3 regions of the Paraburkholderia sp. EG287B genome follow, and region 3 is predicted to be linked to each of the others. Evidence: predicted binding sites of a transcription regulator. Region 3 holds the regulator's gene; each other region holds the start of a gene.
The links. The regulator LexA, encoded in region 3, represses DNA repair genes until DNA is damaged. The targets are predictions, from matches to a motif close to ACTGTATNNNNATACAGT.

Region 1 (10,036 bases), 430 kb from region 3:
CCAGAAAGACCGCTATCCCTCGCAGATCAGCGGCGGCCAGAAGCAGCGCGTGGGCATTGCGCGCGCGCTCGCGAGCAAGCCGAAGGTGCTGCTTTCGGATGAGGCGACCTCGGCGCTCGACCCCGAAACCACGCGCGCGATTCTCGACCTGCTGCGCAAGATCAATCGCGAACTGAACCTGACCATCGTGATGATCACGCACCAGATGGAAGTGATCAAACAGGTCTGCGACCGCGTGGCCGTGCTCGACGCGGGCCGCGTGGTGGAAAGCGGTCCCGTGATCGACGTGTTCCTGCAGCCGCGCCACGAAGTCACGCGCGCGCTGCTCGGCGACGTGATCGCCCAGGAGCTGCCGCCCGCGCTCAAGGCGCGTGTGGCCGAGCATCTCGCGAAGGGCAGCGGCCACTTGCTGCGCCTCGCGTTCAAGGGTACGGGCGTCGACCAGCCGGTTCTCTCGGAGACGATTCGCCGCTTCGAACTCGATTTCAACATCCTGCACGGCCAGATCGACGAGATCCAGGGGCAGGCGTTCGGCTCGCTCGCGGTGCTCGCGGGCGGCGATCCGGTGAAGGTGGCGCAGGCCATGGCGTGGCTGCGCGAACAAGGCGTCGTGGTGGAGGAACTGTCCCATGTGGAGTGAAATGTTCGACATGTTCGTCCAGTCGTTCTGGGAGACGCTCGTCATGGTGGGCATCTCGGGACTCGTGGGCGCGGCCATCGGCCTGCCGCTCGGCGTGCTGCTCTACCTCACCGATCGCAACGGCGTGCTGCAGAACATCGCCGCGAATCGCGTGATGGGGGTGATCGTCAATGCCGTGCGTTCCACGCCGTTCATCATCCTGCTCGTCGCCGTGATTCCGTTCACGCGTCTCGTGGTGGGCTCGTCGATCGGCACGGCGGCCGCCGTCGTGCCGCTCACCATCGCCGCTGCGCCGTTCATTGCGCGGCTCGTCGAAACGGCGCTGCGCGAAGTCGATCGCGGCCTGATCGAAGCGGCCCAGGCCATGGGCGCGAGCACGAGCCAGATCGTCTTCAAGGTGCTGCTGCCTGAGTCGCTGCCGGGCGTGGTGGCGGGGCTCACCATCACGTTCATCTCGCTCGTCGGCTATTCGGCGATGGCCGGCGCGATCGGCGGCGGCGGTCTTGGCGACCTCGGCATCCGCTACGGCTATCAGCGCTTCGAACCCGAAGTCATGCTGATCGTGGTCGTGATCCTGATCGTGTTCGTGCAGCTCGTGCAGTCGTTCGGCGACTGGCTCGTGCGGCGCCTGAGCCACAAATAAGCCTTAAAACAGGCAGTTTTTCGATCAACATAAAACACAAGACAAAGGTTGGGTATGCAACGTCGTTTCATGATTCGGCTCGCGGCGGCGTTTGGCGCGGCTTCGCTCATCGCACCGCTTGCTGCGCATGCGGACGAAACCATCAGGGTGGGCGTGACGGGCGGCCCGCACGAGCAGGTGATGGAAGTCGTGAAGAGCGTGGCCGCGAAGAACGGCCTGAACATCAAGATCATCGAGTTCTCCGACTATGTGCAGCCGAACGCGGCGCTCGCGGGCGGCGACCTCGACGCCAACAGCTACCAGCACGCGCCGTATCTCGACGCGCAGGTGAAGGATCGCGGCTACAAGCTCATCAAGATTGCGGACACGGTCACGTTCCCGATGGGCATCTACTCGAAGAAGATCAAATCGCTCGCCGAACTGAAGCCGGGCGCCCGCATCGCGGTGCCCAATGATCCGACGAATGGCGGCCGTGCCTTGCTGCTCCTGCAGAGCCAGGGTCTCATCAAGTTGCGCGCCGAGGCAGGGTTGAAGGCGACGCCGCTCGACATCGTGGAAAACCCCAGGAAGCTGAAGATCGTCGAGCTCGACGCTGCACAGATTCCGCGCTCGCTCGACGACGTGGACGCCGCCGCGATCAACACGAACTTCGCCATGCAGGCGGGCCTGAAGCCGAAACAGGACGCGATCGCAATCGAAGACCCAAAGGGGCCGTACGTGAATATCCTCGCGATCCGCGAGGCCGACCGCAACAAGCCCTGGGTGGCGAAACTGGTCGCCGCGTACCACTCGCCGGAAGTGAAGCACTACGTCGAAACGACGTTCGGCGGGGCGGTCATTACCTCCTGGTAAGACCCTCCAGGCCGTGGAATTAGAGATTTTTTTCGGCGCCCGGGCTTGATGCCCGGGTTTTTTCCACCGTAAAATCGCACGATCGTTCGCTACTGACGACCGGGGTGCGGCAGCGGTGGTTCGTGAAAATTGCTGGTGGCAGATCGGCCCGACAGGGCTATCGCTATAATGTCCGCCAGGTTGACGTATTCGTAACTTCGGAGCATGTGAATGAAAGTCCTTGTGCCAGTCAAACGCGTAGTCGATTACAACGTGAAGGTTCGTGTGAAGTCGGATGGCACGGGCGTCGACATCGCCAACGTGAAGATGTCGATGAACCCGTTCGACGAGATCGCCGTGGAAGAGGCGGTGCGTCTGAAAGAAGCGGGCGTGGCGACCGAAGTCATCGCCGTTTCGGCGGGCGTGACGCAAGCGCAGGAAACGCTGCGCACGGCGCTGGCCATCGGCGCGGATCGCGCGATCCTCATCGAGTCGAACGAAGACCTGCAGCCGCTGGCTGTGGCCAAGCTGCTGAAGGCGCTGGTCGACAAGGAACAGCCGCAACTGGTCATCCTCGGCAAGCAGGCCATCGACGACGATTCGAACCAGACCGGCCAGATGCTCGCTGCGCTGGCGAACCTGCCGCAGGCTACGTTCGCTTCGAAGGTGGTCGTGGCCGACGGCAAGGCTACTGTGTCGCGCGAAGTGGACGGCGGTGCGGAAACGCTGTCGCTCAAGCTGCCCGCGGTCGTGACGACGGATCTGCGCCTGAACGAGCCGCGCTACGTCACGCTGCCGAACATCATGAAGGCGAAGAAGAAGCCGCTGGAAATCGTGAAGCCGGAAGACCTGGGCGTCGATGTCACGCCGCGTCTGAAGACGCTGAAGGTTGCCGAGCCGCCGAAGCGTAGCGCAGGCGTGAAGGTGCCGGACGTGAAGACGCTGGTCGAGAAGCTGAAGACGGAAGCCAAGGTGCTGTAAGGGGAGCGAAACAAAATGACGAATCTGGTGAATCTGGTAATAGCCGAACACGACAATGAGTCGATCAAGGCCGCGACGCTGAACACGGTCGCCGCAGCACAGAAAATTGGCGGCGACGTGCACGTGCTGGTCGCGGGCCACAACGCGCAGGCTGCTGCCGACGCCGCCGCGAAGATCGCAGGCGTTGCAAAGGTGCTGCTGGCCGACGCGCCGCAACTCGAGCAGGGTCTCGCGGAGAACGTCGAAGCGACGGTCCTCGCTATTGCGAAGAACTACACGCACATCCTGGCTCCGGCAACGGCAGCGGGCAAGAACGTCACGCCGCGTATCGCCGCGAAGCTCGACGTCGCGCAGATCAGCGATATCACCGCCGTGGATTCGCCGGACACGTTCGAGCGTCCGATCTACGCGGGCAATGCGATCGCAATCGTCCAGTCGAGCGACCCGATCAAGGTGATCACGGTCCGCACGACCGGTTTCGATCCCGTCGCAGCAGAAGGCGGCAGCGCGGCAGTCGAGAAGATCGAAGCCGCAGCAGACAGCGGCCTCACGCAGTTCGTCGGCCGTGAAGTCACGAAGCTCGACCGTCCGGAACTCACGAGCGCGAAGGTCATCGTCTCGGGTGGCCGGGGTCTGGGCAGCGGCGAGAACTACACGAAGGTTCTGGAGCCGCTCGCCGACAAGCTCAACGCCGCCCTCGGCGCCTCGCGCGCAGCCGTCGACGCGGGTTACGTGCCGAACGACTATCAGGTCGGCCAAACCGGCAAGATCGTCGCGCCGCAACTGTACGTTGCAGTCGGCATCTCGGGTGCGATCCAGCATCTGGCCGGCATGAAGGACTCGAAGGTCATCGTCGCGATCAACAAGGACGAAGAAGCACCGATCTTCAGCGTGGCCGATTACGGCCTCGTGGGCGACCTGTTCACGGTCGTGCCGGAACTCGTGAAGGAACTCGGCTGAATCCGGCCGGTGTATCGAGCGACGAGCGCCGCGTATCATGATTGGACGCGTGGCGTGAGACGAAGCAACAAAGGGGCGCCGCGGCGCCCCTTTGTCATTTGAGGAACCGCATACCGACAGGAGGAGACTGAAATGTACCAGGCGCCCACGAGCGACATGCTGTTCGTCATGAAGGAACTGGCCGGCCTCGAAGAAATCGCCAAATTGCCGGGCGGCGAAGACGCCACGCCCGAAACGGTCGAAGCGGTGCTGCACGAAGCCGCGAAGCTATGCGGCGAAGTGCTCGAGCCGTTGAACGCCGAAGGCGACCGCAATCCGAGCCGCTGGGAAAACGGCAACGTGCACGCCACGCCCGGTTTCAAGGCGGCATTCCGGCAATACGTGGAAGGCGGCTGGCAAGGCGTGCAGCATCCTCAGGAATACGAAGGACAAGGTTTGCCGAAGCTCGTCGGCACGCCGTGCGTGGAAATGCTCAACGCGGCGAACCTCTCGTTCGCGTTGTGTCCGCTGCTCACCGACGGCGCCATCGAAGCGCTCCTCACCGCCGGCAGCGAAGCGCAAAAGCAGCGCTTCGTGCCGAAGCTCATTGCCGGCGACTGGACCGGCACGATGAACCTCACCGAGCCGCAGGCGGGCTCCGATCTCGCCGCCGTGCGCACGCGCGCCGAGCCGCAAGGCGACGGCACCTACAAGGTGTTCGGCACGAAGATCTTCATCACGTGGGGCGAGCACGACATGGCGGAGAACATCGTCCATCTCGTACTCGCGCGCACGCCCACGGCGCCCGAAGGCGTGAAGGGCATCTCGCTCTTCATCGTGCCGAAGTTCCTCGTGAATGACGATGGCACGCCAGGCGCGCGCAACGATGTGCACTGCGTATCGATCGAACACAAGCTCGGTATCAAGGCGAGCCCGACCGCCGTGCTGCAGTTCGGCGATCATGGCGGCGCGATCGGCCAGTTGATCGGCGAAGAGAATCGCGGCCTCGAATACATGTTCATCATGATGAACGCGGCGCGTTTTGCGGTGGGCATGCAGGGCGTGGCCGTCTCCGATCGCGCGTACCAGAAGGCGCTCGCCTATGCGAAGGAGCGCGTGCAGAGCCGTCCGGTGGACGGTTCCGCGAAAGCGGCGGTGAGCATCATCCATCACCCCGATGTGCGCCGCATGCTCGCCACGATGCGGGCGCTCACCGAAGCCGCGCGTGCGCTCGCTTACGTGGCGGCGGGCGAGAGCGACCGCGCGCATGGCGACCCCGACGAGGCGGCCCGGGCGCGGCATCAGGCGCGCTACGAATACCTGGTGCCGATCGTGAAGGGCTGGAGCACCGAACTGGCGCTCGAAGTGACGAGCCTCGGCGTGCAGGTGCATGGCGGCATGGGCTTCATCGAGGAAACGGGCGCGGCGCAGTTCTACCGCGACGCGCGCATCCTGCCGATCTACGAGGGCACGACGGCGATTCAGGCGAACGATCTCATCGGGCGCAAGACGCTGCGCGACGGCGGCGCGGCGGCAAAGGCGCTGCTTGCCGATATCGCGCAGACCGTCGACGCGCTAGCCGCACAACAAGGCGCGGCGTTCGAGTCGATGCGCAAGCATCTCGCGGCAGGCAAAGAGGCGCTGGCGTCGGCCGTGGACTTCGTGCTCGCGAAGGCGAAGAGCGATCCGAACGCGGTGTTCGCGGGCAGCGTGCCGTATCTGAAGCTGGCGGGCATCGTGCTGGGCGGCTGGCAGATGGCGCGCGCCATGCTCGCCTCGCAGCGTCTCATGCAGGCGGCCCCGAAGTTTCATGGCGCGAAGATCGCCACGGCACAGTTCTTCGCGCAACACGTCTTGCCGCAGGCGGTGGCGCTCGAAGCGGCGATCGTCAGCGCAAACAGCAGCGAGGGCGTGCTGGCGCTGGCGGAGGATCAGTTCTGACTTCGCCGTGCTATTGAAAGCGAGAAATGAAACACGGCGCCCAGGAGGCGCCGTGCTCGTTCACGCTGCGTGACTGGCTTCAGGCATAAGCCGGGCGATGCGAGCCTTGCGTGTCGCCGAGATAGCGGTGCACCGAAAGATCGTCGGCGCGGATGGCGGGCTGCTTGCCCGAGATCAGGTCTGCGAGCAACTGGCCCGAGCCGCACGACATCGTCCAGCCGAGCGTGCCGTGCCCCGTGTTCAGGAACAGGTTCGAGATCGGCGTGCGGCCGACGACCGGCGTGCCGTCCGGCGTCATCGGGCGCAGGCCGGTCCAGAAGGTGGCCTTCGTCGTGTCGCCGCCGCCCGGGAACAGGTCGTTCACGCACATTTCGAGCGTTTCGCGGCGCGCTTGCTTGAGCGTCTTGTCGAAGCCGACGATCTCGGCCATGCCGCCCACGCGGATGCGGTCGTCAAAACGGGTGATCGCGATCTTGTAGGTTTCGTCGAGCACGGTCGAAACCGGCGCGGCACTCGCATTCACGATCGGCGCCGTGATCGAATAGCCCTTGAGCGGATAGACTGGAATCTTCACGAGGCCCGCGAGCAGCTTCGTCGAGAAGGAGCCGAGTGCGACCACGTACGAATCGGCGCGCACCAGCTCGCTGCCGCATTGCACGCCCGCGATCCGGTCGCCCCGCATGGCGAGACCATCGATCGGCGTGTTGTAGCGGAATTTCACGCCCAGTTGTTCGGCCATGGCGGCAAGGCGCGTAGTGAACATCTGGCAGTCGCCGGTTTCGTCGCCGGGCAGCCGCAGGCCGCCCGTGAGCTTGCCCGACACCGCGGCGAGCGCGGGTTCGGCGCGGCCGAGTTCGGCGGCCGTGAGCAGTTCGTACGGAACGTTCGCGTCTTCGAGCACGGCGATGTCCTTCGCCGCGCCTTCGAACTGCTGCTGCGTGCGGAACACCTGGAGCGTGCCGCCCGTGCGGCCTTCATACTGAATGCCCGTGTCGGCGCGCAGCGCCTGCAGGCAGTCGCGGCTGTATTCGGCGAGGCGCACCATGCGGCCCTTGTTGAGCGCGTAGCGCTCGGCCGTGCAGTTCTGCAGCATCTGCCACATCCATTGCAGCTGGAATTTGGTGCCGTCCAGACGAATGGCGAGCGGCGCGTGCTTCTCGAACATCCACTTGATCGCCTTGAGCGGGACGCCCGGCGCGGCCCACGGCGCGGCGTAGCCCGGCGAGATCTGGCCGGCGTTGGCAAAACTGGTTTCGAGCGCGGGACCGGCCTCGCGGTCGATCACCGTGACTTCGTGGCCCGCGCGGGCGAGATACCAGGCGCTGGCCACACCGACCACACCACTGCCCAACACGACGACTCGCATAGCTGCTCCATATAGATTCGTTGAGCTACGCCGCGTTGCCTGGACCCTGGAAGTCGTGTTTTGGCACTGATAGGGAAGAAGGCATGAAATTTCGGGTGTAGCCAGTATTTGTAGCTATGCTATTGTTGTACGTCCAGGTTTTGTTATCGTATTTTTCAGATTTTCGGGAAGAAATCATGAGAACGCAGCGCCAACCGGTCCGCGCGCTCGACCGGCTCGATCACCGCATCCTGAAGCTGCTCCAGGAGGACGGCCGCATGGCCATGAAGGACCTCGCAGAGCAGGTCGGGCTCTCGGTCACGCCGTGCATCGAGCGGGTCAAGCGCATGGAGCGCGACGGCGTGATCACGGGCTACTTCGCACGCGTGAATCCCACGGTGCTGGGTGCGGCGCTGCTCGTGTTCGTGGAGATCACGCTCGACCACAAGAGCGGCAACATGTTCGACCAGTTCCGCCGCGAGGTGCAGAAGATCCCGGAGGTGCTCGAATGCCATCTCGTCTCGGGCGACTTCGACTATCTCATCAAGGCGCGCATCGGCGAGATGGCGGACTACCGCAAGCTGCTCGGCGACATCCTGCTGCAACTGCCGGGCGCCGTGCAGTCGAAGAGCTACGTGGTGATGGAAGAGATCAAGGAGACGCTGACCATCGCCGTGGGGGAATGACGAGGGTCACTGTGGCGGCTGAAAGCGCCCCGTTTTTAGGACTCGACAACGCGGATCGATACTGTATATTTATACAGTATCGATCCGCGTTTCCTTGTCTATTCCGCTTAAGCCGTGACCGACTCCCATCACCCCGATCCCGACGCCTGGTATCCCGTTGCGCCGCCCACGGCGCGCAAGGGGCGCGGGGCGGTCACGAACCTGCAAGGGCGCTACGAAGTCGACCAGCGCGAAGCGTTCGACGACGGCTGGCAGCAGACGGGCGGCGGCGGGGACCATGGCGATGAAACGGGCGAGCCCAGGCTGCGCACCGAAGTGTTCGAAGAGCGCGCGAAAAGCATCCTCACGCGCAACCAGTCGCCGGACATTCCGTTCAACGTGTCGCTCAATCCCTATCGAGGCTGCGAGCACGGCTGCATCTATTGCTTCGCGCGGCCCACGCACAGTTATCTCGGCCTCTCGCCGGGGCTCGATTTCGAGAGCCGTATCTACGCCAAGATCAATGCGGCGGAGTTGCTCGCGCGGGAAATCGCCAAGCCGTCGTACGAGCCCGAGCCGATCGCGCTGGGCGTGAATACCGACGCCTGGCAACCGGTGGAGCGCGACCTGCGCATCACGCGCCGCGTGGTCGAAGTGCTGGCCGAACGGCAGCATCCGTTCGCGGCCATCACGAAATCCTCGCTGATCGAGCGCGATCTCGACCTCCTCGCGCCGATGGCCGCGCGCAAGCAGTTCATGGCGGCAATCACGATCACCACGCTCGACGCCGATATCGCCCGCACGCTCGAACCCCGTGCGGCGACACCCGCGCGGCGGCTGCGCACCATCCGCACGCTAGCTGAAGCCGGTGTGCCGGTGGGCGTGAGCATCGCACCCGTAATCCCGTTCGTGACCGAGCCCGACATGGAGCGCGTGCTAGAAGCCTGCGCCGAGGCCGGTGCGACAAGCGCAAGCTACATCGTGCTGCGCCTGCCATGGGAGGTCGCGCCGCTGTTCCAGGACTGGCTGGCGGCGCACTTCCCGCAGCGTGCGGAGCGCGTGATGAGCCGCGTGCGCGATATGCGCGGCGGCAAGGACTACGAGTCGGCGTTTTCGCAGCGCATGAAGGGCACGGGGCTATGGGCCGACCTGCTCAAGCAGCGCTTTCACAATGCCGTGCGGCGCCTCGGGCTCAACGAGCGGCGTCACGGCATTCTGGACATGTCGGCGTTCGTGCAGTCGAAGACCGTGCGCGAGAAGCCGCAGCTCGACCTGTTCTGAGCCGTTACTGCGCGATTTACGGCGCGATTTACTGCGAGATCGCCTTCGCGGCCTCGACCTGCGACTCGAAGTACGTTTGAAACGAAAGTGCGAGTCCCGTCATCAGCAGGAACGCGCCAATCAGCAGCGAGAAGATCACGACGAAGATCACCGTCCAGCCCGAGCGGCTCGTGCGGCCTTGCTCCACGAACGCGGCGTTGAACTGCGCGTCCCATTTGGCGTCGGGGCGCAGCCCGTAGACGATCGCCGCCAGAAACGCCGAGATGACCGACACCGCGCCGATCACGGCGAGCACCCAGCCGGGAATCGACGCGCGTTCGGTGGCGACGAGCAGCATCACGCCCGGAAGGCCGATGAGCGTGCCGAGCAAATGCGCCCAGCCCCACACGTCGCGTGGGCCGTATAGATAGAAGCGGTGTGCGCCGAGACTGCCAAACAGGAAGGCGAGGGCGGCGGTGAGCGTCTTGGAGCGAAAGCGTGCGGGGTTCTTGTCGTTGGGCATGGGCTCGGGCGAAACGTGGGCGTTCGGCCGTCATGAGCGCATTACGTCAAACACACACGGGCCGCCGGGCATTGTATGCCGCACGCCGCGCTTGCAGCACAAGCGCACGCTTATGCCCGGCACCATGCCTGCCCGCGTCACGGTTTCGTGTAGGTCACGCGATAGATCGCGCCCGCATAGTCGTCGCTGACAAGGAGCGATCCGTCGGGCAGCGGCAGCACGTCGGCGGGGCGGCCCCATTGGGTTTCGTCGGCGTTGAGCCAGCCCT
Region 2 (10,036 bases), on a different contig from region 3:
GCCGAGGGCGAGGACATGGTCTACCGCGCGGCCTCGGGCAATGTCGCGGACCTCCTTGGACTGCGCCTCGCGCGTGAAACGAGCCTCTCGGGCCTGTGCGTGCGCGAGGGCGAGATCCTGCGCTGCGACGACTCCGAAACCGATCCGCGCGTGGACCGCGAAGCCTGCCGGCGCGCCGGCCTGCGCTCGATGATCGTCACGCCGCTCAAACACCTCGAGACGACCGTCGGCGTTCTGAAAGTCACGAATTCCGAAGTCGACGCCTTCAAGGACGAGGACATCCGCACGCTCTCGCTGATGTCCGAGCTCATCGCCGCGGCGATGTTCCATGCCGCGCGACACGAGACGAGTGAGCTCTATCTGCGCGCGACGCATGACGCGCTCACCGGTTTGCCCAATCGCGCGCTCTTTTACGATCGCCTGCGCCAGTCGGTGGATCTCGCGGTGCGCTCGTCGGGCGGACTCGGCGTGCTCAATCTCGACATGGATGGCCTCAAGCCGATCAACGACCGCTACGGCCATCGCGCCGGCGACGCGGCGATTCGCGAGACCGCGACGCGCATCGCGCGTCACAGCCGCCGCGTGGACACGGCCGCGCGCGTGGGCGGCGACGAGTTCGCCGTGATCTTGCCCGGCATCGCGGGGCGCAGGGACGCCGAGGCATACAGCCGCCGGCTCGTGAACACGGTGGGCGAGCCGTTCGAGTTCGAAGGACACCGCATCGATCTCGGCGTGAGCGTGGGCGTTGCCATCCTGCCCGAAGACGGCACCGAGATGACGGCGCTGATCGAATACGCGGATCGTTCGATGTACGAAACGAAGCGGGAGCGCAAGCAGATCAGGTAAATGCTGTCCGGCCTGGCGGGCTCGGGGTTTTCGGTTCGCCAGGCGCGCGCAAATGAAAAAAGCCGCTGTCCTTGTGGGACAGCGGCTTTCTTTTGCAACTGGTGGCGAATCAGGGATTCGAACCCCGGACCTGCGGATTATGATTCCGTCGCTCTAACCGGCTGAGCTAATTCGCCGAAGAAGAGAATTATCGCGACACCGCCGCAGGCTGTCAACCCCCTTCGTCATCTTTTTTGCAGGGAAGGCGGCCGCCGGGCGAGAGGCCCCGCCCGGCGCCGCTCACAGCCTCAATCCTGCGCGTAAATATCCGAGTCCTTGGTTTCCTTCACGAACAGCATGCCGATCACGAAGGTGCCCAGTGCGATGATGATCGGATACCAGAGGCCCGAGTAGATATCGCCGCGCGCCGCCACGATCGCGAACGCCGTTGCCGGCAGGAAGCCGCCGAACCAGCCGTTGCCGATGTGATAGGGCAGCGACATCGAGGTGTAGCGGATGCGGGTCGGGAACATCTCCACCAGCATCGCCGCGATCGGCCCGTACACCATGGTCACGAAGATCACGAGGATCGTGAGCATCACCACCGTCATCGGCCAGTTGAGCTGCGCGGGGTCGGCCTTGAGCGGATAGCCCGCCGCTTTCAGTGTGGCCGCGAGCGTCTTCTCGAACAGCGCGCCGGCTTCCTTGGCGCCAGGCGCCCGCCCGTCGAACGTGTCGATGGTCGTGTCGCCCACCTTGATCTGCGCGCGCGTGCCTGCCGGGGCGGCCACGTTGTCGTAGTTCAGGCCGGCCTTCGAAAGCGCGCTCTTGGCGATGTCGCACGAGCTCGTGAACTTCGAGGTGCCGACCGGGTTGAACTGGAACGAGCATTCGGCCGGATCCGCGATCACGACGATCGGCGCGCGCTGCGTGGCGGCTTCGAGCGCCGGGTTCGCATAGTGCGTGATTGCCTTGAAGATCGGGAAGTAGGTGAGCGCCGCGATCAGGCAGCCAGCCATGATGATGGGCTTGCGGCCGATCTTGTCCGACAGCGCGCCGAAGAACAGGAAGCACGGCGTGCCGATCAACAGCGCCAGCGCGATCAGGATGTTGGCGCTCGAGCCGTCGACCTTGAGCGTTTGCGTGAGGAAGAACAGCGCGTAGAACTGGCCCGTGTACCAGACCACGGCCTGGCCGGCCGTGAGGCCGAAGAGGGCGAGCAGCACGACCTTGAGGTTCTTCCACTGGCCGAACGCTTCCTTGATCGGCGCCTTCGAGACCTTGCCTTCCGCCTTGATGCGCTTGAACGCCGGCGATTCGTCGAGCTGCAGACGGATCCATACCGAAACGGCGAGCAGCAGGATCGAGGCGATGAACGGAATGCGCCAGGCCCACGCGGCGAACTGTTCCTCGCCAACGAACGTGCGCACGCCGAGGATCACGAGCAGCGAGAGGAACAGGCCGAGCGTGGCGGTCGTCTGGATCCACGAGGTGTAGAAGCCGCGGCGTCCGGGCGGCGCGTGTTCCGCGACGTAGGTCGCGGCGCCGCCGTACTCGCCGCCGAGCGCGAGACCCTGCAGCAGACGCATGCCGATGAAGATCACCGGCGAGGCAATGCCGATCGACGCGTAGCCGGGCAGGAAACCGACCACGAAGGTCGAGATACCCATGATGACGATCGTGACGAGGAACGTGTGCTTGCGGCCCACGAGGTCGCCGAGGCGCCCGAACACGATCGCGCCGAACGGACGCACGGCAAAGCCGGCGGCGAAGCCGAGCAGCGTGAAGATGAAGCCGGCCGTGGGATTGACGCCGGAAAAGAAGCTCTTGCTGATGAAGGCCGCGAGCGATCCGGCCAGGTAAAAGTCGTACCACTCGAACACGGTGCCGAGCGACGACGCGAAGATCACGCGTTTTTCGTCGCTGGTCATCGGCGCGTGCGAGACTTGTCCGCCAACGGTTGCCATAGATGTCTCCAGTATTGATATGCGTGTGGTCCGTCGGGCAGGCGATTCGTAGACCCGCGGTCCTGCGGAGCATTATTGGAATGGAAACTTACGGGCTTCTGACGCGCGTGTGGGTTTCCGAGTGACGTATCGGAGTGGGGTTTAATCGGTTATGTTCGCGAATACGCAGGCAAAATCGCGCATGTCGATTTGAACATCTTCTAAAGTTCGCTCTTTGATTCCCGTGCCGCGGATCGGATAAGGGTAAGTCCCATCCCGGTTTCTGACGCGATCTGTCAGTTTCGCAGTGATTTCGCCGTGAAAGCGCCGTCGATGCCGCTCAGGCGTGCGCGCGCAGCCGCAGCGTCACGCGCACGAGCGTGCCGGCGAGGCGCGGCGCGTCTTGATAGACGTGATCCTCGATGGCGAGCGTGCCGCCGTGCATCGTGGCGATCTCGCGCACGATCGCGAGCCCGAGCCCGCTGCCTTCGCCGTCGCGCCCGAGAATGCGGTAGAAGCGCTCGAGCACGCGCTCGCGCTCGGCGGACGGAATGCCCATGCCGGTGTCTTCCACCTCGAGATGGACCGCGCCCGCCGCGGGCTCGGGCCGCACGCGCACGGTGATGCGTCCGCCCGCGGGCGTATAGCGGATCGCGTTGTCGATGAGGTTCGAGAGCATCTCGCGCAGCATCACCGGGTTGCCGTCCACTTCGATGCGCGCCGCCGCTTCGCCATCGTCTTCCTCGCTGTCGCAGGCCGTTTCGGGGCCTTCGTAGCCGAGGTCCATCTGTTTGGCGAGCGCCGGCTGCACCCAGTCGCGCACGGCGTGGCGTGCCACGTCGGCCACGTCCACGGGCGTGAAGACCTGTCCGGACATGCGGTTTTCCGCGCGCGCGAGCGCGAGCAGCTGCGTGACGAGCCGCGCGGCGTGCTCGGAGCTCGTCGCGATCTGCTCGAGCGAGCGGTGCACTTCGGCGGGCGCGTTCTGGCGCAGCGCGAGCTCGGCCTGGGTGCGCAGGCCCGCGAGCGGCGTTTTCATCTGATGCGCGGCGTCGGCGATGAAGCGCTTTTGCAGCTCCATGTTCTGTTCGAGCCGCGTGAGCAGGTCGTTGAACGAGGTGACGAGCGGCTCGATTTCGGGCGGCGCGCGGCGCGCTTCGAGCGGGGATAGATCGTCGGGCCGACGCATGCGGATGTTCGACTGCAGCGCGTGCAGGGGCGCGAGGCCGCGCGAGAGGCCGAACCACACGAGCAGGATCGCGAGCGGCAAGATCACGAACTGCGGCAGGATCACGCCCTTGATGATGTCGTTGGCGAGCTGGCGGCGCTTGTCGAGCGTTTCCGCGACCTGCACGAGCACGGGTTGACCTTGCCGGTCGTCGGCGCCGGGATGCTTCGGCTCCACCGTCGTGTAGGCGACGCGGATGTCGATGCCATGCAGCGTGTCGTCGCGGAACTCGACGAGGCCCGGCGGCGGGCGGTCGTCGTCGTGCGGCAGCGGCATGTCGCGATCGCCGCCGATCAGCTCGCCGCGGCTGCCGAGCACCTGATAGAACACGCTGTCGACGTTATCGGCGCGCAGGAAGTCGCGCGTGGAGGCGGGCAGCGTCAGCTCGGCCACGCCGTTCACCGGCTGGATCTGGCGCGCGAGCACATAGGCGTCGGTCTCGAGCGCGCGGTCGAAGGGGCCATTGGCGATCGACTTCGCCACGAGATACGTGACCGCGATGCTCATCGGCCAGAGCAGCAGCAGCGGCGCGAGCATCCAGTCGAGAATCTCGCCGAAGAGCGAGCGCGGGCGCGCCTCGGCGGCGGCTTCGGCTTCGTCGGGCGGGGCGAACGGATTGGCGTAGCGGGCGTCGCGCGCGTCGTCGTCGAGGGCATCGGCCGCGAATGCGGTCGCGCCCGGGGCGCTGTCGCCGGCCGAACCGGCCACGCCTGCGGCGCCCTTGGGCGGCACGGCGCGCGCGATGGGAGGACGCCCGGCCATCGTCGATCCCGCCTACTTGAAGTAGTGGCTGGCGGGCATCGCCGGCGCGGCGTCGGGCGTGCCGGCGGGTGTCTGGCTTGCGCCGGCCTGCGTGTCCTTCGCCTCCTTTTCGAGGCAGTAGCCGAGCCCGCGCACGGTCACGATGCGCACGCCGCCCGCTTCGATTTTCTTGCGCAGCCGGTGCACGTAGACTTCGATGGCGTTGTTGCTGACTTCCTCGCCCCATTCGCACAGGTGGTCGACGAGCTGCTCCTTCGAAACGAGCCGCCCGAGCCGCTGCAGCAGCACTTCGAGCACGCCCAGTTCGCGCGCGGAAAGGTCGAGCACCTGGTCGTTGATGCGCGCAATGCGCCCCACCTGGTCGAACGCCAGCGCGCCATGCCGCACGACGGTCGGGCCGCCGCCCGCACCGCGCCGCGTGAGCGCACGCACGCGCGCTTCGAGCTCGTTGAGCGCGAAGGGCTTGGCCATGTAGTCGTCGGCACCGAGGTCGAGGCCTTTGACGCGCTCGTCCACGCTGTCGGCGGCGGTGAGGATCAGCACGGGCAGGTTGGAATTGCGCGCGCGCAAACGGCGCAGCACCTCGAGGCCCGGCATTTTCGGCAGGCCCAGATCGAGGATCAGGAGGTCGAACGACTGCATCGACAAGGCGGTATCGGCATCCACGCCGCTACGCACGTGATCAACGGCATAGCCTGATTGGCGGAGTGATCTCACGAGCCCGTCCGCGAGTATGCTGTCGTCTTCGGCAATGAGGATTCGCATGTTGCGCCAGCGTCGCCTTCGAGGCGTTTTGACCTCGTAGTCAGGCTCGTAACACCCGCGCCGCGCCGCGTCCTTGAAGGCGCGGCCAGGCGACGCGCGGCGGTCTCCCGAAATTCGCGGTTCTGGATCGCCAGAAAGGCTTGCCAAAACCACTGTTTTTTTATACAGTGTCTGCGTTCGTGTGCATTAGCCCGAATGAGGCGTGCGCAAGGTCACGAGACGCCGTTCATCATAGCAAAGGACGATTCATGGAAGATAGCAAGAAAGGCTCGGCTGGGCTGACTGCTGAAAAGAGCAAGGCGCTGGCCGCCGCGCTCGCGCAGATCGAAAAGCAGTTCGGCAAAGGGTCGATCATGCGACTCGGCGACGGCGAAGCGGTCGAGGACATCCAGGTAGTCTCCACCGGTTCGCTCGGCCTCGACATCGCACTCGGCGTGGGCGGTCTGCCGCGCGGCCGGGTGGTCGAGATCTACGGTCCGGAATCGTCGGGCAAGACCACGCTCACGCTGCAGGTGATCGCCGAAATGCAAAAGCTCGGCGGCACGGCGGCGTTCATCGACGCGGAACACGCGCTCGACGTGCAATACGCCGCCAAGCTCGGCGTGAACGTGCCCGAACTGCTCATCTCGCAGCCGGACACGGGTGAGCAGGCGCTCGAAATCACCGACGCGCTGGTGCGCTCGGGCTCGATCGACATGATCGTGATCGACTCGGTCGCGGCGCTCGTGCCGAAGGCCGAAATCGAAGGCGAAATGGGCGACTCGCTGCCGGGTCTGCAGGCGCGTCTGATGTCGCAGGCGCTGCGCAAGCTCACCGGCACGATCAAGAAGACGAACTGCATGGTGATCTTCATCAACCAGATCCGCATGAAGATCGGTGTGATGTTCGGCAACCCGGAAACCACCACGGGCGGCAACGCGCTCAAGTTCTACTCGTCGGTGCGTCTGGACATTCGCCGCATCGGTTCGATCAAGAAGAACGACGAAGTGATCGGCAGCGAAACGCGTGTGAAGGTCGTGAAGAACAAGGTCTCGCCACCGTTCCGCGAAGCCGTGTTCGACATTCTCTACGGCGAGGGCATCTCGCGTCAGGGCGAAATCGTCGACCTCGGCGTGCAGGCCAAGATCGTCGACAAGGCGGGTGCGTGGTACAGCTACAACGGCGAGCGCATTGGCCAGGGCAAGGACAACGCACGCGAATTCCTGCGCGAGAACGCGGACATTGCTCGCGAGATCGAAAACCGCATCCGCGAATCGCTTGGCGTGAGCACGATGCCGGACGGCGTCAAGGATTCCGGCGAAGTCGAAGTCGCTGACGAAGAGTAAGTCCACCAGGCTCTCGTAGATAAGGCAAGTTGATGCGCAAGGGCGGGTCACCCACGTCCTCGCCTTCCGGCGAGCAGGCTAACCCGCGAGCGGGTTCGCCTGCGGACAGGGGCGCCGAGCGGCGCTCCGCCGACAAGCCTGCCGACTCGCGCACGAGCCGCTCAAGCCATTTGAGCCGCGACGCCCAGCCGGGCGATCGCGGCTTTGCGCATTCTGGCGCCGCGTTTTCCTCGCCCACCGATCTCAGCGACGATGGCGGCGCGGTCTTCGAAGTCCCGTTCGAGGCTTTCTTCGACGGGGCGGATGAAGCGGCGGCAAACCTGCCGCCAGAGCCGCTGTCCGAACCAACATTCAAGCGATCGCGTCGCGCGCCTCTCGAAACGGCGCGCGAATCCAGCGCACCGCAAGGCGACCAATACGAGCGCAGCTCGGCCAGCCGCGCCGCACGCGCCAGCGAGCGCGAAAAGTCGTCCACGGCGAAGCAGCGCCCCGAGCGCTCCCTCAAGGGCCGCGCGCTCGGCTATCTATCGCGCCGCGAATACAGCCGCGCCGAGCTCTCGCGCAAGCTCATGCCGTACACCGAGGACGCCGACGCACTCGAAGTGCTGCTCGACTCGCTCGAACGCGAGGGCTGGCTCTCCGACGCGCGCTTTGCCGAAAGCGTCGTGCACCGGCGCGCGTCGCGCGTGGGGGCGGGGCGTATCGTCAGCGAACTCAAGCGCCATGCGGTGGGCGAAGCGCTCATCGAAGAGGTGAGCTCGCAACTGCGCGAGACCGAGCTCGTGCGTGCCCGCACGGTCTGGCAGAAGAAGTACGGCCAGTTGCCAGAGACGCCTGCCGAGCGCGCGCGTCAGGCGCGCTTTCTCGCGGCGCGCGGCTTCTCGATGTCGATCATCGGCAAGATCCTCAAGGGAATCGACGAAGACTGGTCCGACAACTGAGCCGGCCGTCTCGAAAAATCCACGCAGGCAAGTCCCCGCCCGGCCTGTGTGTTCGCGGCTGTCTCAAATACCCGGTATGTTAAAATCACGAGGTTTTCCAATCCGGTCTTACCTTTAGCATGCCGCTTTCTCCGCCCGTGCCCCGCCAGTTGCGCCATCAGCGCGCCATCCGGGCGGTTGCCTATGAGCGCGAAGACGGCCTGTGGGACATCGACGCGTGCCTGACCGACCACAAGCCACGCGACGTGCCGCTCGCCGCCGGTGTCCGGCCCAATGGTCTGCCGATCCATGAACTCTGGCTGCGCATTACGATCGATCGCAAGCTCAACGTCGTCGACGCCGAAGCGTCGTCCGACTGGGTGCCTTACGACGGTCAGTGCCAGAACGCCAATCCCGCCTATCGGGCCCTTATCGGGCTCAATCTCCTCGACAATTTCCGCCGTGAAGCGGGCCGGCTCCTCGCCGGCACGGTCGGCTGCACACACCTCACAGAAATGTTGGGCGTTTTGCCGACCGCTGCGATCCAGGCGTTCGTCGGGGCAGTGTGGGACACATCGAATGGCTCGCCGGGCGAAGCGCCCGGACCGGAACTCGGCAAGACCGCCGGAGGCAATGAGGCCGCCGGTGAAAAGCCGCCCTTCCAGCTTGGCCGCTGCCATGCGCTGCGGTTCGACGGGGAGGCGGTGAAGCAGTTTTATCCGCGCTGGTATGGCCATGTGCCGCGTTCAATCGCACGCGGCGCGGAAACCCCCAGCGTGCGCGACAGCCGGAGCCCGGGCCAAGAGGGCAGGGCCGACGCCGTCTCGCATGAATAACAACAGCGGAATCGAAGTTCACTCCAACTCTCAGACTGAAGGAATCACGCATGAAGATTCACGAGTACCAGGGTAAGGAAATCCTGCGGAAATTCGGAGTCGCGGTCCCGCGCGGCATCCCGGTGTTTTCGGTGGATGACGCGGTCAAGGCCGCTCAAGAGCTGGGCGGTCCGGTTTGGGTCGTCAAGGCGCAGATCCACGCTGGCGGCCGCGGCAAGGGCGGTGGCGTGAAGGTGGCCAAGACGATCGAGCAAGTCCGCGAATACGCGAACCAGATCCTCGGCATGCAGCTCGTCACGCACCAGACCGGTCCGGAAGGCCAGAAGGTCAACCGTCTGCTGATCGAAGAAGGCGCCGACATCAAGCAGGAACTGTATGTCAGCCTCGTCGTTGATCGCGTGTCGCAAAAGATCGTTCTGATGGGTTCGAGCGAAGGCGGCATGGACATCGAAGAAGTCGCCGAAAAGCACCCGGAACTGATCCACAAGGTCATCGTCGAGCCGTCGACGGGTCTGCTCGACGCCCAGGCCGACGACCTCGCCGCGAAGATCGGCGTGCCGGCTGCTTCGATTCCGCAAGCCCGCGCCATCCTGCAAGGCCTGTACAAGGCATTCTGGGAAACCGACGCTTCGCTGGCTGAAATCAACCCGCTGAACGTCTCCGGCGACGGCAAGGTCATCGCGCTCGACGCGAAGTTCAACTTCGACTCCAACGCGCTGTCCCGTCATCCGGAAATCGTCGCTTACCGCGACCTGGACGAAGAAGATCCGGCCGAAATCGAAGCCTCGAAGTTCGACCTCGCGTACATCTCGCTCGACGGCAACATCGGCTGTCTCGTGAACGGCGCAGGCCTCGCCATGGCGACGATGGACACCATCAAGCTGTTCGGCGGCGAGCCGGCCAACTTCCTCGACGTGGGCGGTGGCGCCACGACCGAGAAGGTCACCGAAGCGTTCAAGCTCATGCTCAAGAACCCGGGCCTGAAGGCGATCCTCGTGAACATCTTCGGCGGCATCATGCGCTGCGACGTGATCGCAGAAGGCGTGATCGCTGGTTCGAAGGCCGTGAACCTGAACGTGCCGCTCGTCGTGCGCATGAAGGGCACGAACGAGGACCTCGGCAAGAAGATGCTGGCCGAATCGGGCCTGCCGATCATCTCGGCAGACAGCATGGAAGAAGCCGCGCAGAAGGTCGTCGCGGCTGCCGAAGGCAAGTAATTTTCACCGGACACGAATGGCGGCGTGCCGGCGCGAAATCCGCAACGCAAGGCGCGGATGACGCGACGCGCGACGCCAAACGAAAAGAGGTCAATACATGTCGATTCTGATCAACAAAGACACCAAGGTCATCACGCAGGGCATTACCGGCAAGACCGGTCAGTTCCATACCCGCGCGTGCCGTGAGTACGCAAACGGCCGCGAAGCGTTCG
Region 3 (10,036 bases):
GAGCAGCGAGCGCAGCCGCTCCCAGATCAGATGCCGCGCCTGCGGATCGAGGCCCGTGGTGGGCTCGTCCATCACGAGCACGTCGGGGTCGTTCACGAGCGCGCGCGCGAGCGTGAGACGCCGGCGCATGCCGCCGGAGAGCTCGCCCACGCGCGCGTCGGCCTTGCTTTCGAGGCGCGCGAATTCGAGCAGCGGCGCGACGAGGTCGCGCGTTTCGCGCGCAGACAAGCCGAAGTAGCGGCCGAACACGAGCAGGTTCTCGCGCACGGTGAAGTCGGGGTCGAGATTGTCGAACTGCGGCACCACCCCCACGCGCTGGCGGGCGTGGCGTGCGCGCGCCGGCACCGGCTCGCCGCACAGGCTGATGCGACCCGCATCGGGCGAAACGATGCCGAGCAGCATGCGCAGCGTCGTGGTTTTCCCCGCGCCGTTCGGGCCGAGCAGTCCGAAGCACTCGCCGGGAACGACGTCGAACGACAGGCCGTTGACGACCGCCCTGTCTCCGTAATGTTTGATGACCTGCTCGAATTCGATGGCGGGTGCTGGCATGGACCGGTTGAACGTGAGTCGAACGGGCATCGCGCGAGTCGCTCGAAGTACCGAACGAAAAATCGCACGAAACAAGGCGGCCCATTTTAGTGCATTGCTGCGTGGCGGGTCGGGCCGCGCTTCGAAGCGGTTTGACGATACGCGGGCAAATGCATGTCACGGCAAGCATTCAGCACTGAGCAAGATGCGTGCGGCGGTCGCGACACATCTGGCGTTTTTCGATGCACACCTGGCGTTTTCCAGCCCTTGCATGTGGAATTGCGGCGCACCATCATGAGAATCGCACAGCCTGCAAATCACGCGGGCGGGGAGAAGCGATCATGGCGAGCTATAAAAAAATTCTGCTCTGTTACGACGGCTCGCGCGAAGGCCGCAAGGCACTGCGTTGCGGCGCCGATCTTGCACTCGATCTGCAAGCCGAGACGCATTTGCTCTCGGTCGTCGACATGCGTTCGACGATTGCGCAGAGCGCCGGCCTGCTGACCGATGTGGCCTGCGGCCGCTTCGAAGAAACGGCGCGCGAGATCCTTCAGGAAGGCGTGGACTGGCTAACCGAGCGCGGCGTGCGCGCTCAGGGGCATTTCGCGTTCGGTCATCCGATCGACGAAATCGCGAATCTGGCCAACGAGCTGAATGCCGACCTCGTGGTGGTGGGCCACCGCTGCCGCACGGGGCTCTCGCGCTGGTGGATGGGCGCGGGCAACACGCCGCTGCTCGACCGCGTATCGTGCAGCATTCTGGTGGCGTGTTCGTCGGCGGCTGAGGAAAAGCAGCAGCAAGCCGCCGCATAGCGGATCAAGCGGGCCGGTTCGTAGAGAGCCGGCCTGGCTCGGCTGTCACCACCGGTCTGTCTCAGTTCGAGACGTTGCCTTCGTCGAGCTCGACGGCCGAGAGCTTCCACGAGAAGAGCCCGTGACGCTGCAGGATGGCGGCGTAGTGCTCGCCCGTACTGCCGCGGTCCCACGTGAGCGCGAACTCGTTGAGGCCGCGATAGCCGGCCGTGGTCACTGGCCGGGCCTCGGGCGCGGGATTGCCGGATGCCGCCGGGGCCGGTGGCGAGGCAGAGGCGGGTGCCGATTGCGCCGGTTCCGCCGATTGCGTGGATGGCGCGCCGGATTCCGCCGGCGGCGGCGCGTGCGGGCGGTCGCCGGGCTTGCCCGTCGGCGGCATGCCATCGAGCAGGGCGGCCACGCCTTCCGGTGTGGCGTAGGCATCGACGAGCGGACTAATCAATGCCGCGCCAATCACGGCGCCGAGGATCAGCAGCGGATTGCTGCTGTGCTGCCCCTCGACGCGCCGATGCAGCATCTCGCCCACCTGCTGTTTCAGGCTCAGGCGCAGCGCAGGGTAATCGACGTACTCGTTGAGCGCGACGGCGTCACGCGCATCGGCGGCGGCTTTCATGTGCTTCACCGCGATATAGGGCGACGCATAGGCGTAGCCGATCGCGGCAACCACCATTGCGACGGCAACCGTGATCGCGACGGGCTTTTTCCAGCCTTGGGTCTTACGCGGGGTAGAGAGAGATTCCGTCATCGGCATAGGGCAAATCGTTTAAACACGGTGTTGACCGCAAACCAGGCCAAACGATCCCGCCCGTAACCTCTTCTCACATTTCAGCTGCGTTCCTGCTTACTTCGCGAGCGCCGCGGGCAGGTCGCTGTGCTGTTCGGCGATGCAGCGGTCGATCGCGCGGCAAACCGCGTCGACCGTACCGACGAGGATGAGCCGCGACGGGCCCTGATAGACGCGCACGGGCGCGCGGCGCATGGGCTGTTCGGTGTTGAGCGTGCTGTTGAGCGACACGCGCGCAAACGCGGGCTGGGCCGAGGGCAGCACGGGCAGGTCGGCCGTGCTGGCCGCCACCATCTCTGGCGAGTCTTCGAAAAGCGAGCCGCTCAGCGCGGCAGCCGAACCGCGCACTTCGCGGACCGCGCACGAGGCGATTCCACGGAGATGGCGAAGACGGCCGAATTGGCGGAAGGGCAGCAGGCGGGCAAGGCGTTCCATGACTCTCTCCAGGTAGTGCGCAGACGGTGCGTGCGCAAACTCTGCGCGAACTGCGCGCAAACTACGCGCAGACGGATTGCTTAGAATTCGGTGGGGCGGATCAGGCCGACCGCAATGCCTTCGAGCGCGAATTCCGCGCTGCCGGCCTCGACAAAAATATTGTCGTAGTCGGGGTTCTCGGCGATCAGCTCGAGCCCGTTCGGACGGCGCTTCAGGCGCTTCACGGTGACGTCGTCGCCAAGGCGCGCCACGATGATCTGGCCGTCTTTCGCTTCGGCCTTCTTCTGCACGGCTAGCAGGTCGCCGTCGAGGATGCCGGCGTCGCGCATGGACAGGCCGCGCACCTTCAGGAGGTAGTCGGGGCGGCTCGAGAAGAGCGCCGGGTCGCACATGTAGTTCTGCGAGATGTGCTCCTGCGCGAGGATCGGGCTACCCGCCGCGACGCGGCCGACGAGCGGCAGCGAGAGCTGCATGATGCTCGGGTGCGGGAGCGTGAACTGGTGCGGCAGGTCGTCGGGCCCCGGCACGAGACGGATGCCGCGCGAGGCGCCCGCAGCCAGTTCGATCACGCCCTTGCGCGCCAGCGCACGCAGATGCTCCTCCGCGGAGTTGGCCGAGCTGAAGCCGAGTTCCGCCGCGATCTCGGCGCGCGTGGGCGGGAAGCCCGTGCGCTCGATGGCCCGGCGAACCAGATCGAAAACCTGCTGCTGTCGTGCGGTGAGTTTGGTCATGGCGCCACTGTATGTTTGAACAGGTAACTGTATTTTTATACAGTACTCGCCACTTTTCAAGTGTTACTTGAAGTTCATCGACTGAGCGTTGCCATCAGGCCGCTTTCCCGTGTTTGCGCGGATGAAACCGCGTTCCAGCAGCGACTTCCTCTGCCCTTACCACTTTTGCGTATTAAAAAATGAGAAAACATCATTTTTAATAATGTAAGCGGATCGCTAGACTGGCCTCCATCGTTAGCTGCAACTCACCAATGAGCGCAAACGAGCACACACGAGAACGGAGAACAGATAGATGGGCACGACACATACGGGGCGCGCGGGCTGGCTGAAAACACTGGCGGCAAAACTGGTCATCGGCGTTGCGCCGCTCGTCGGGGTCACGGCGATGGCGGCCATGGCGCCCATCGCCGCTCACGCGGATACCTCGCTGCTCAATGTCTCCTACGATCCGACGCGCGAGCTGTACCAGGACATCAACGAAGCCTTCATCAAGCAGTGGAAGGCGAAGACGGGCGAAACGCTCACCATCAAGCAGTCGCATGGCGGCTCGGGCGCACAGGCGCGCTCGGTGCTCGACGGCCTGCAGTCCGACGTCGTGACGCTCGCGCTGGCATGGGACATCGACGCGCTCGCCAACAAGGGCATCGTCGCGAAGGACTGGCAAAAGCGTCTGCCCGACAACGCCTCGCCGTACACGTCGACCATCGTGTTCCTCGTGCGCAAGGGCAACCCCAAGCACATCAAGGACTGGGACGATCTGACCAAACCGGGCGTCTCGATCGTCACGCCGAATCCGAAGACCTCGGGTGGCGCGCGCTGGAACTATCTCGCGGCGTGGGCGTATGCGCTGCACCAGCCGGGCGGCAACGAGCAGAAGGCGAAGGACTTCGTCGCGAAGCTCTACAAGAACGCGGGCGTGCTCGATTCGGGCGCGCGCGGCGCGACGACGAGCTTCGTGCAGCGCGGCATCGGCGATGTGCTGATTGCATGGGAGAACGAATCATTTCTCTCGCTCAAGGAGTTCGGCCCGGACAAGTTCGAGATCGTGGTGCCCTCCGTGAGCATTCTGGCTGAGCCGCCGGTCGCCGTGGTGGACAAGGTCGTCGACAAGAAGGGCACGCGCAAGGAGGCCGAGGCCTACCTGCAGTTCCTCTATAGCGAAGAGGGCCAGGAGATCGCCGCGAAGAACTTCTACCGTCCGCGTTCGGACAAGGTCCCGGCGGCGCTCACGGCGAAGTTTCCGAAGCTCAAGCTCTACACGGTCGACGACACCTTCGGCGGCTGGCCCAACGCGCAGAAGACGCATTTCGCAGATGGCGGCGTGTTCGATTCGATCTATCAGCCGCAGTAAAGCTGTCGGGCAGTACGCGGTCCGCATAACGACGTGACCGCATAACAACGAAGCGCGCCTACGGGCGCGCTTTTCGGCGCGAATTGGCAACGCACGAATCGCGCAACCCATGTCTGGACGATGAGCATGACAACGTTTCGATTGCGCAAGCCCAGTGCGCTGCCTGGCTTCGGCTTGACGCTCGGCATCACGGTGGCTTACCTGAGCCTCGTGGTGCTCATTCCGCTTGCCGCCACCTTTCTCAAGACGGCGACACTCGACTGGAGCCAGTTCGTGCGCGCCGTGTGGTCGCCGCGCGTGATCGCGTCGTACCGGCTCACGTTCAGCGCCGCGCTCGGCGGGGCACTGATCAATGCGGTATTCGGCTTCCTGCTCGCTTGGGTGCTCGTGCGCTATACGTTCCCGTTCAAACGGGTGATCGATGCGCTCGTCGATCTGCCGTTCGCATTGCCCACTTCCGTGGCGGGCATTTCACTCGCCGCCGTGTATGCGGGCAACGGCTGGATCGGCCAGTTTCTGCAGCCGCTCGGTCTGAAGGTCGCCTTCACGCCGCTCGGCGTGCTCGTGGCGCTGACCTTCATCGGCTTGCCGTTCGTCGTGCGCACGGTGCAGCCGGTGCTCGAGGACTTCGAGCGCGAACAGGAAGAGGCCGCCGCGTGCCTCGGCGCAACGCGCTGGCTCACGTTCCGCCGTGTCGTGCTGCCCGCGGTGCTGCCGGCGCTCCTCACCGGCTTCGCGCTCGCGTTCGCGCGTGCGCTGGGCGAGTACGGCTCGGTCATCTTCATCGCCGGCAACGTGCCGATGAAGTCGGAGATCACGTCGCTGCTCATCATCACGAAGCTCGAGCAATACGACTATGCGGGCGCGACGGCACTCGCCGTAATGATGCTCTGCGTGTCGTTCGTCATGCTGCTCCTCATCAATTCGCTGCAGTGGTATTTGCAACGCCGCACGAGCCGCGGCGTCTCGGCCGGCAGCGCGCCGAATGCCGTGGCGGGCGCAACCGTCGCGGGAGGTGCGCAATGAGCACGCTGCCGCAACAACGCAGCACGCGCCGGCCGGATCCGGTCACCGAATCAGCGTGGGTGCGCTGGCTGCTGACTGGCATCGCGCTCGCGTTTCTCGCGCTGTTTCTCGTGGTGCCTCTCGTCGCCGTGTTCTGGCAGGCGTTGTCGAAGGGCATCGGCTTCTATTTCACGTCGCTCGTCGATCCCGATGCGCTCGCCGCGATCAGGCTCACGCTCATCACCGCGGCGATCGCGGTGCCGCTGAATCTGGCCTTCGGCCTCGCGGCTTCATGGGCGATCGCGAAGTTCGAGTTTCGCGGCAAAGCGCTGCTAACCACGCTGATCGACCTGCCGTTTTCGGTTTCGCCCGTGATTTCAGGGCTCATCTACGTGCTGCTGTTCGGTGCGCAGGGCTGGCTCGGACCTTGGCTCGAAGACCACGACGTGCAGATCATCTTCGCGGTGCCGGGCATCGTGCTCGCCACGATCTTCGTGACGTTCCCGTTCGTCGCGCGCGAGCTGATTCCGCTGATGCAGGCGCAGGGCAACGACGAAGAAGAGGCCGCCCACGTGCTGGGCGCCTCGGGCTGGCAGATGTTCCGCCGCGTGACGCTGCCCAATATCCGCTGGGGTCTGCTGTACGGCGTGATTCTCTGCAATGCGCGTGCGATGGGCGAGTTCGGCGCAGTCTCCGTGGTGTCGGGTCATATTCGCGGCCAGACCGACACGATGCCGCTGCACGTCGAGATCCTTTACAACGAGTACAACTTCGCGGCGGCATTTGCCGTCGCATCGCTGCTCGCGTTGCTCGCGCTCGTCACGCTCGGCCTGAAGCTGCTCGCGGAGCGCCGCCTTTCGGCGCAACTGCGCCGCGCGGACGAGATTCCCGCTTACGCCGGCCCGCAAGCCGTGGCCGTGCAACACGTTTCACAACACGCAGCGCCTCGCGCCGTGCGCCAACCGATTCAAGCAGGGGAGCAGTAAACATGGGCATCACCGTCAGCAATCTGCACAAGCGCTTCGGCGACTTCACCGCCCTCGACAACGTCTCGCTCGACTTTCCGCCGGGCGAACTGGTTGCGCTGCTCGGACCTTCCGGTTGTGGCAAGACCACGCTGCTGCGCGTGATCGCGGGCCTCGAATACGCCGACGCGGGCCAGGTCGTGCTGCAAGGCCAGGACGTGGGCGAGGTGGGCGCGCGCGAGCGCCAGGTGGGCTTCGTGTTCCAGCATTACGCGCTGTTCCGCCACATGACGGTGTTCGAGAACGTGGCGTTCGGCCTGCGCGTGAAGCCGCGCAGCGAGCGGCCCTCGGAGGCCGTGATTCGCGCGAAGGTGCATGAATTGCTCAAGCTCGTGCAACTCGACTGGCTCGCGCAGCGCTATCCGTCCGAGCTGTCGGGCGGCCAGCGTCAGCGCATCGCGCTGGCGCGCGCGCTCGCCGTCGAGCCGAAGGTGCTGCTGCTCGACGAACCGTTCGGTGCGCTCGACGCCAAGGTGCGCAAGGAGTTGCGCTCGTGGCTGCGGCGCCTGCACGACGACCTGCACATCTCGACGATCTTCGTTACGCACGACCAGGAGGAGGCGCTCGAGGTGGCCGATCGCATCGTCGTGATGAATCATGGGCACGTGGAGCAGGTGGGCAGCCCGCAGGACGTCTATGATCATCCGCAGACGGCTTTCGTCTACGAATTCCTCGGCGCCGCGAACCGGCTGCGCGGCAGCGTCGACGCACGCGGTTTCGTCGCCGAGGGCGCCGCGCAGCCGATCTCGGTGCACGCGGGCTTCGAAGGCCCGGCGCTTGCCTACGTACGGCCGCACGACCTCGTGCTGCACCGCGAAGCGAGCGATCATCGCGACGGCATCGTCGTCGACGTGCGCCGCGTGGTGACGCTGGGCGGCTCGGTGCGCGTGGAGCTGGAAAGCCGCACGGGCGGCGCGCTCGAAGCCGAGCTCGACCGCGAGTCGTGGCGCGCGCTGGGGCTTTCGGTGGGCGAGGGCGTGACGGCGGTGCCGCGCGGGCTGCGCGTATTTCCGGCGCAATGAGCGTTACAGTGCTCACATCGACAAAAACGAATAATCGGTCAGCAGTCCTGGAGAGAAGACCATGAATTTTCAGCAGTTGCGCTTCGTGCGCGAAGCCGTGCGGCAGAACATGAACCTGACCGAAGTCGCGAACGTGCTGTATACGTCGCAATCGGGCGTCTCCAAGCAGATCAAGGATCTCGAAGACGAACTCGGCGTGGACATTTTCATTCGCCGCGGCAAGCGTCTGACCGGCCTCACGGAGCCGGGCAAGGCCGTGCATCAGCTGATCGAGCGAATGCTGCTCGACGCCGAGAACCTGCGCCGCGTCGCGCGCCAGTTCGCCGACCAGGACAGCGGCCACCTCGTGGTCGCGACGACGCACACGCAGGCGCGTTACGCGCTGCCGAAGGTCGTGCACCAGTTCCGCGAAGTGTTTCCGAAGGTCCACCTCGCGCTGCGCCAGGGCAATCCGCAGCAGATCGCGCAGATGATCATCAACGGCGAGGCCGACCTCGGCATCTCGACCGAGGCGCTCGACCGCTTCCCCGATATCGTCACGTTCCCGTGCTACTCGTGGCATCACGTGGTGGTCGTGCCGAAGACGCATCCGCTCGTGGGCCGCGAAAATCTCACGCTCGAAGACGTGGCCGAGTATCCGGTCATCACCTACGACCAGGACTTCACGGGCCGCTCGCATATCGACCAGGCGTTCGCGAAGGCGAGCGTGGTGCCCGACGTGGTGCTGACCGCCATCGACGCGGACGTGATCAAGACCTACGTCGAACTCGGCATGGGCGTGGGCATCGTCGCGGCGATGGCCTACGACCCGAAGCGCGACAGCGAACTCGTCGCGCTCGACACGGAGCATCTCTTCGACGCGAGCACGACCCGGGTGGGCCTGCGCAAGGGCGCGTTCCTGCGCCAGTACGCATACCGGCTCATCGAAATGTTCGCGCCGCAGCTGACCGAGCAGCAGATCGCGAGCCAGCTGCGCGAGGCAACCTGAAAAGCGCGCTGATTTTCTCGGCGGGCGGCGGATCGCTTAAAATCGCCGCCATGAATACTTCCACTTCCTCTTCCGCGGCGGCGCCCAGCGCGCTGCCGCGCATCGCCGTGCTCGCCACCGGCGGCACGATTGCGGGCTCCGCCGCGGACGCCGCGAACACCGCGGGCTACCAGGCCGGCGTGATCGGCGTCGCGCAACTGCTCGCAGCGGTGCCGGGCATCGACGCCATCGCGCAGATCCATGCCGAGCAGATCGCGAGCATCGACAGCAAGGACATGTCGCTTGCGCTGTGGACCACGCTCGCGCAGCGCGTGAACGAACTGCTGGCCAGCGACGAAGTCGATGGCGTGGTGATCACGCACGGCACCGATACGCTCGAAGAAACCGCGTACCTGCTGCATCTCACGGTGAAGAGCGCGAAGCCATGCATTTTGACGGCGGCCATGCGGCCCGCCACGGCGCTCTCCGCCGACGGCCCGCTCAATCTGCTCAATGCCGTCACGCTCGCGGCGAGCGAGGCGGCGGCCGGGCAGGGCGTGCTGGTGGCGTTCAATAACCGCATTCATTGCGCGCGCGACGTCGCGAAGGTCAGCACCTACGCGGTGGATGCCTTCCAGTCGCCGGAAATCGGCGCGCTGGGCTGGGTGCAGGATGGCCGCGTGGAATTCCAGCGTCGCGCGCTGCGCCCGCATACGGTCGATGCGCCGTTTGCGGCGTCGGCGCAATGGCCGCAGGTCGAGATCGTGACGAGCTACGCGGGCGTGTCGCGCGCGGCGGTCGAAGCGCTCGTTGCCGCCGGTGTGGATGGGCTCGTCGTGGCCGGTACCGGCAACGGCTCGATTCACGGCTCGTTGCAGCAGTCGCTCGCCGAGGCGGCCGCCAAGGGCGTGGCCGTCGTGCGTGCCTCGCGCGTCGGCTCGGGTCATGTGATGCACAACGGCGCGGCCAAGGACGATACGCTCGGCTTCGTCTCGTCGGGCACGCTCAGCCCGTACAAGGCGCGTGTGCTGCTGCTGCTCGCGCTGGCAGCCGGCACGACCGACAAGGCGGGACTGCAGGACGTGTTCGACACGTACTGAGGCTGGCCGCGCACAAGGAGAAACGGGCCTGGCGGATTGCTCCGCCAGGCCCGTTGCGTTTCTGGCCGTGCTTGCGTGGCGCCGCGCTTACTGCAGCGGCGGAATCACGAGCACCTGACCCGGATAGATCTTGTCCGGGCTCTTGAGCATCGGCGTGTTCGCCTCGAAGATCGCGTCGTTCTTCGCGCCGCTGCCGTAGTACTTTTCGGCGATCTTCCAGAGGTTGTCGCCGGCAACGACCGTGTGGTGCTGCGCTTCGGGCGCGGGGTTCGTGAC

Region 1: AB4Y40_RS04990 (PA0069 family radical SAM protein) is a predicted target of LexA. The motif match lies at 8,067-8,084, and genes of this name have one in related genera.
Region 2: recA (recombinase RecA) is a predicted target of LexA. The motif match lies at 5,678-5,695, and genes of this name have one in related genera.

The regions. Positions count from the first base shown of each region.
Region 1 is NZ_JBFRCG010000002.1:490,095-500,130, reverse strand. Features, by position in the region: gene AB4Y40_RS05030 (methionine ABC transporter ATP-binding protein) at 1-640, shown strand, start outside; gene AB4Y40_RS05025 (methionine ABC transporter permease) at 630-1,283, shown strand; gene AB4Y40_RS05020 (MetQ/NlpA family ABC transporter substrate-binding protein) at 1,338-2,135, shown strand; gene AB4Y40_RS05015 (electron transfer flavoprotein subunit beta/FixA family protein) at 2,346-3,095, shown strand; gene AB4Y40_RS05010 (electron transfer flavoprotein subunit alpha/FixB family protein) at 3,120-4,055, shown strand; gene AB4Y40_RS05005 (acyl-CoA dehydrogenase) at 4,188-5,975, shown strand; gene AB4Y40_RS05000 (D-amino acid dehydrogenase) at 6,055-7,341, opposite strand; gene AB4Y40_RS04995 (Lrp/AsnC ligand binding domain-containing protein) at 7,518-8,006, shown strand; gene AB4Y40_RS04990 (PA0069 family radical SAM protein) at 8,121-9,266, shown strand; gene AB4Y40_RS04985 (NINE protein) at 9,295-9,768, opposite strand; gene AB4Y40_RS04980 (sorbosone dehydrogenase family protein) at 9,906-10,036, opposite strand, start outside.
Region 2 is NZ_JBFRCG010000005.1:151,111-161,146, forward strand. Features, by position in the region: gene AB4Y40_RS10255 (diguanylate cyclase) at 1-846, shown strand, start outside; tRNA gene AB4Y40_RS10260 (tRNA-Met) at 946-1,022, opposite strand; gene AB4Y40_RS10265 (MFS transporter) at 1,134-2,792, opposite strand; gene AB4Y40_RS10270 (sensor histidine kinase N-terminal domain-containing protein) at 3,112-4,761, opposite strand; gene AB4Y40_RS10275 (response regulator transcription factor) at 4,774-5,526, opposite strand; gene recA (recombinase RecA) at 5,775-6,851, shown strand; gene recX (recombination regulator RecX) at 6,884-7,792, shown strand; gene AB4Y40_RS10290 (DUF2889 domain-containing protein) at 7,912-8,607, shown strand; gene sucC (ADP-forming succinate--CoA ligase subunit beta) at 8,658-9,824, shown strand; gene sucD (succinate--CoA ligase subunit alpha) at 9,922-10,036, shown strand, end outside.
Region 3 is NZ_JBFRCG010000002.1:60,540-70,575, reverse strand. Features, by position in the region: gene nodI (nodulation factor ABC transporter ATP-binding protein NodI) at 1-549, opposite strand, end outside; gene AB4Y40_RS03025 (universal stress protein) at 870-1,340, shown strand; gene AB4Y40_RS03020 (DUF2939 domain-containing protein) at 1,402-2,085, opposite strand; gene AB4Y40_RS03015 (hypothetical protein) at 2,182-2,559, opposite strand; gene lexA (transcriptional repressor LexA) at 2,640-3,290, opposite strand; gene AB4Y40_RS03005 (sulfate ABC transporter substrate-binding protein) at 3,583-4,641, shown strand; gene cysT (sulfate ABC transporter permease subunit CysT) at 4,768-5,667, shown strand; gene cysW (sulfate ABC transporter permease subunit CysW) at 5,664-6,632, shown strand; gene AB4Y40_RS02990 (sulfate/molybdate ABC transporter ATP-binding protein) at 6,635-7,693, shown strand; gene AB4Y40_RS02985 (CysB family HTH-type transcriptional regulator) at 7,755-8,681, shown strand; gene AB4Y40_RS02980 (asparaginase) at 8,732-9,760, shown strand; gene lysM (peptidoglycan-binding protein LysM) at 9,848-10,036, opposite strand, start outside.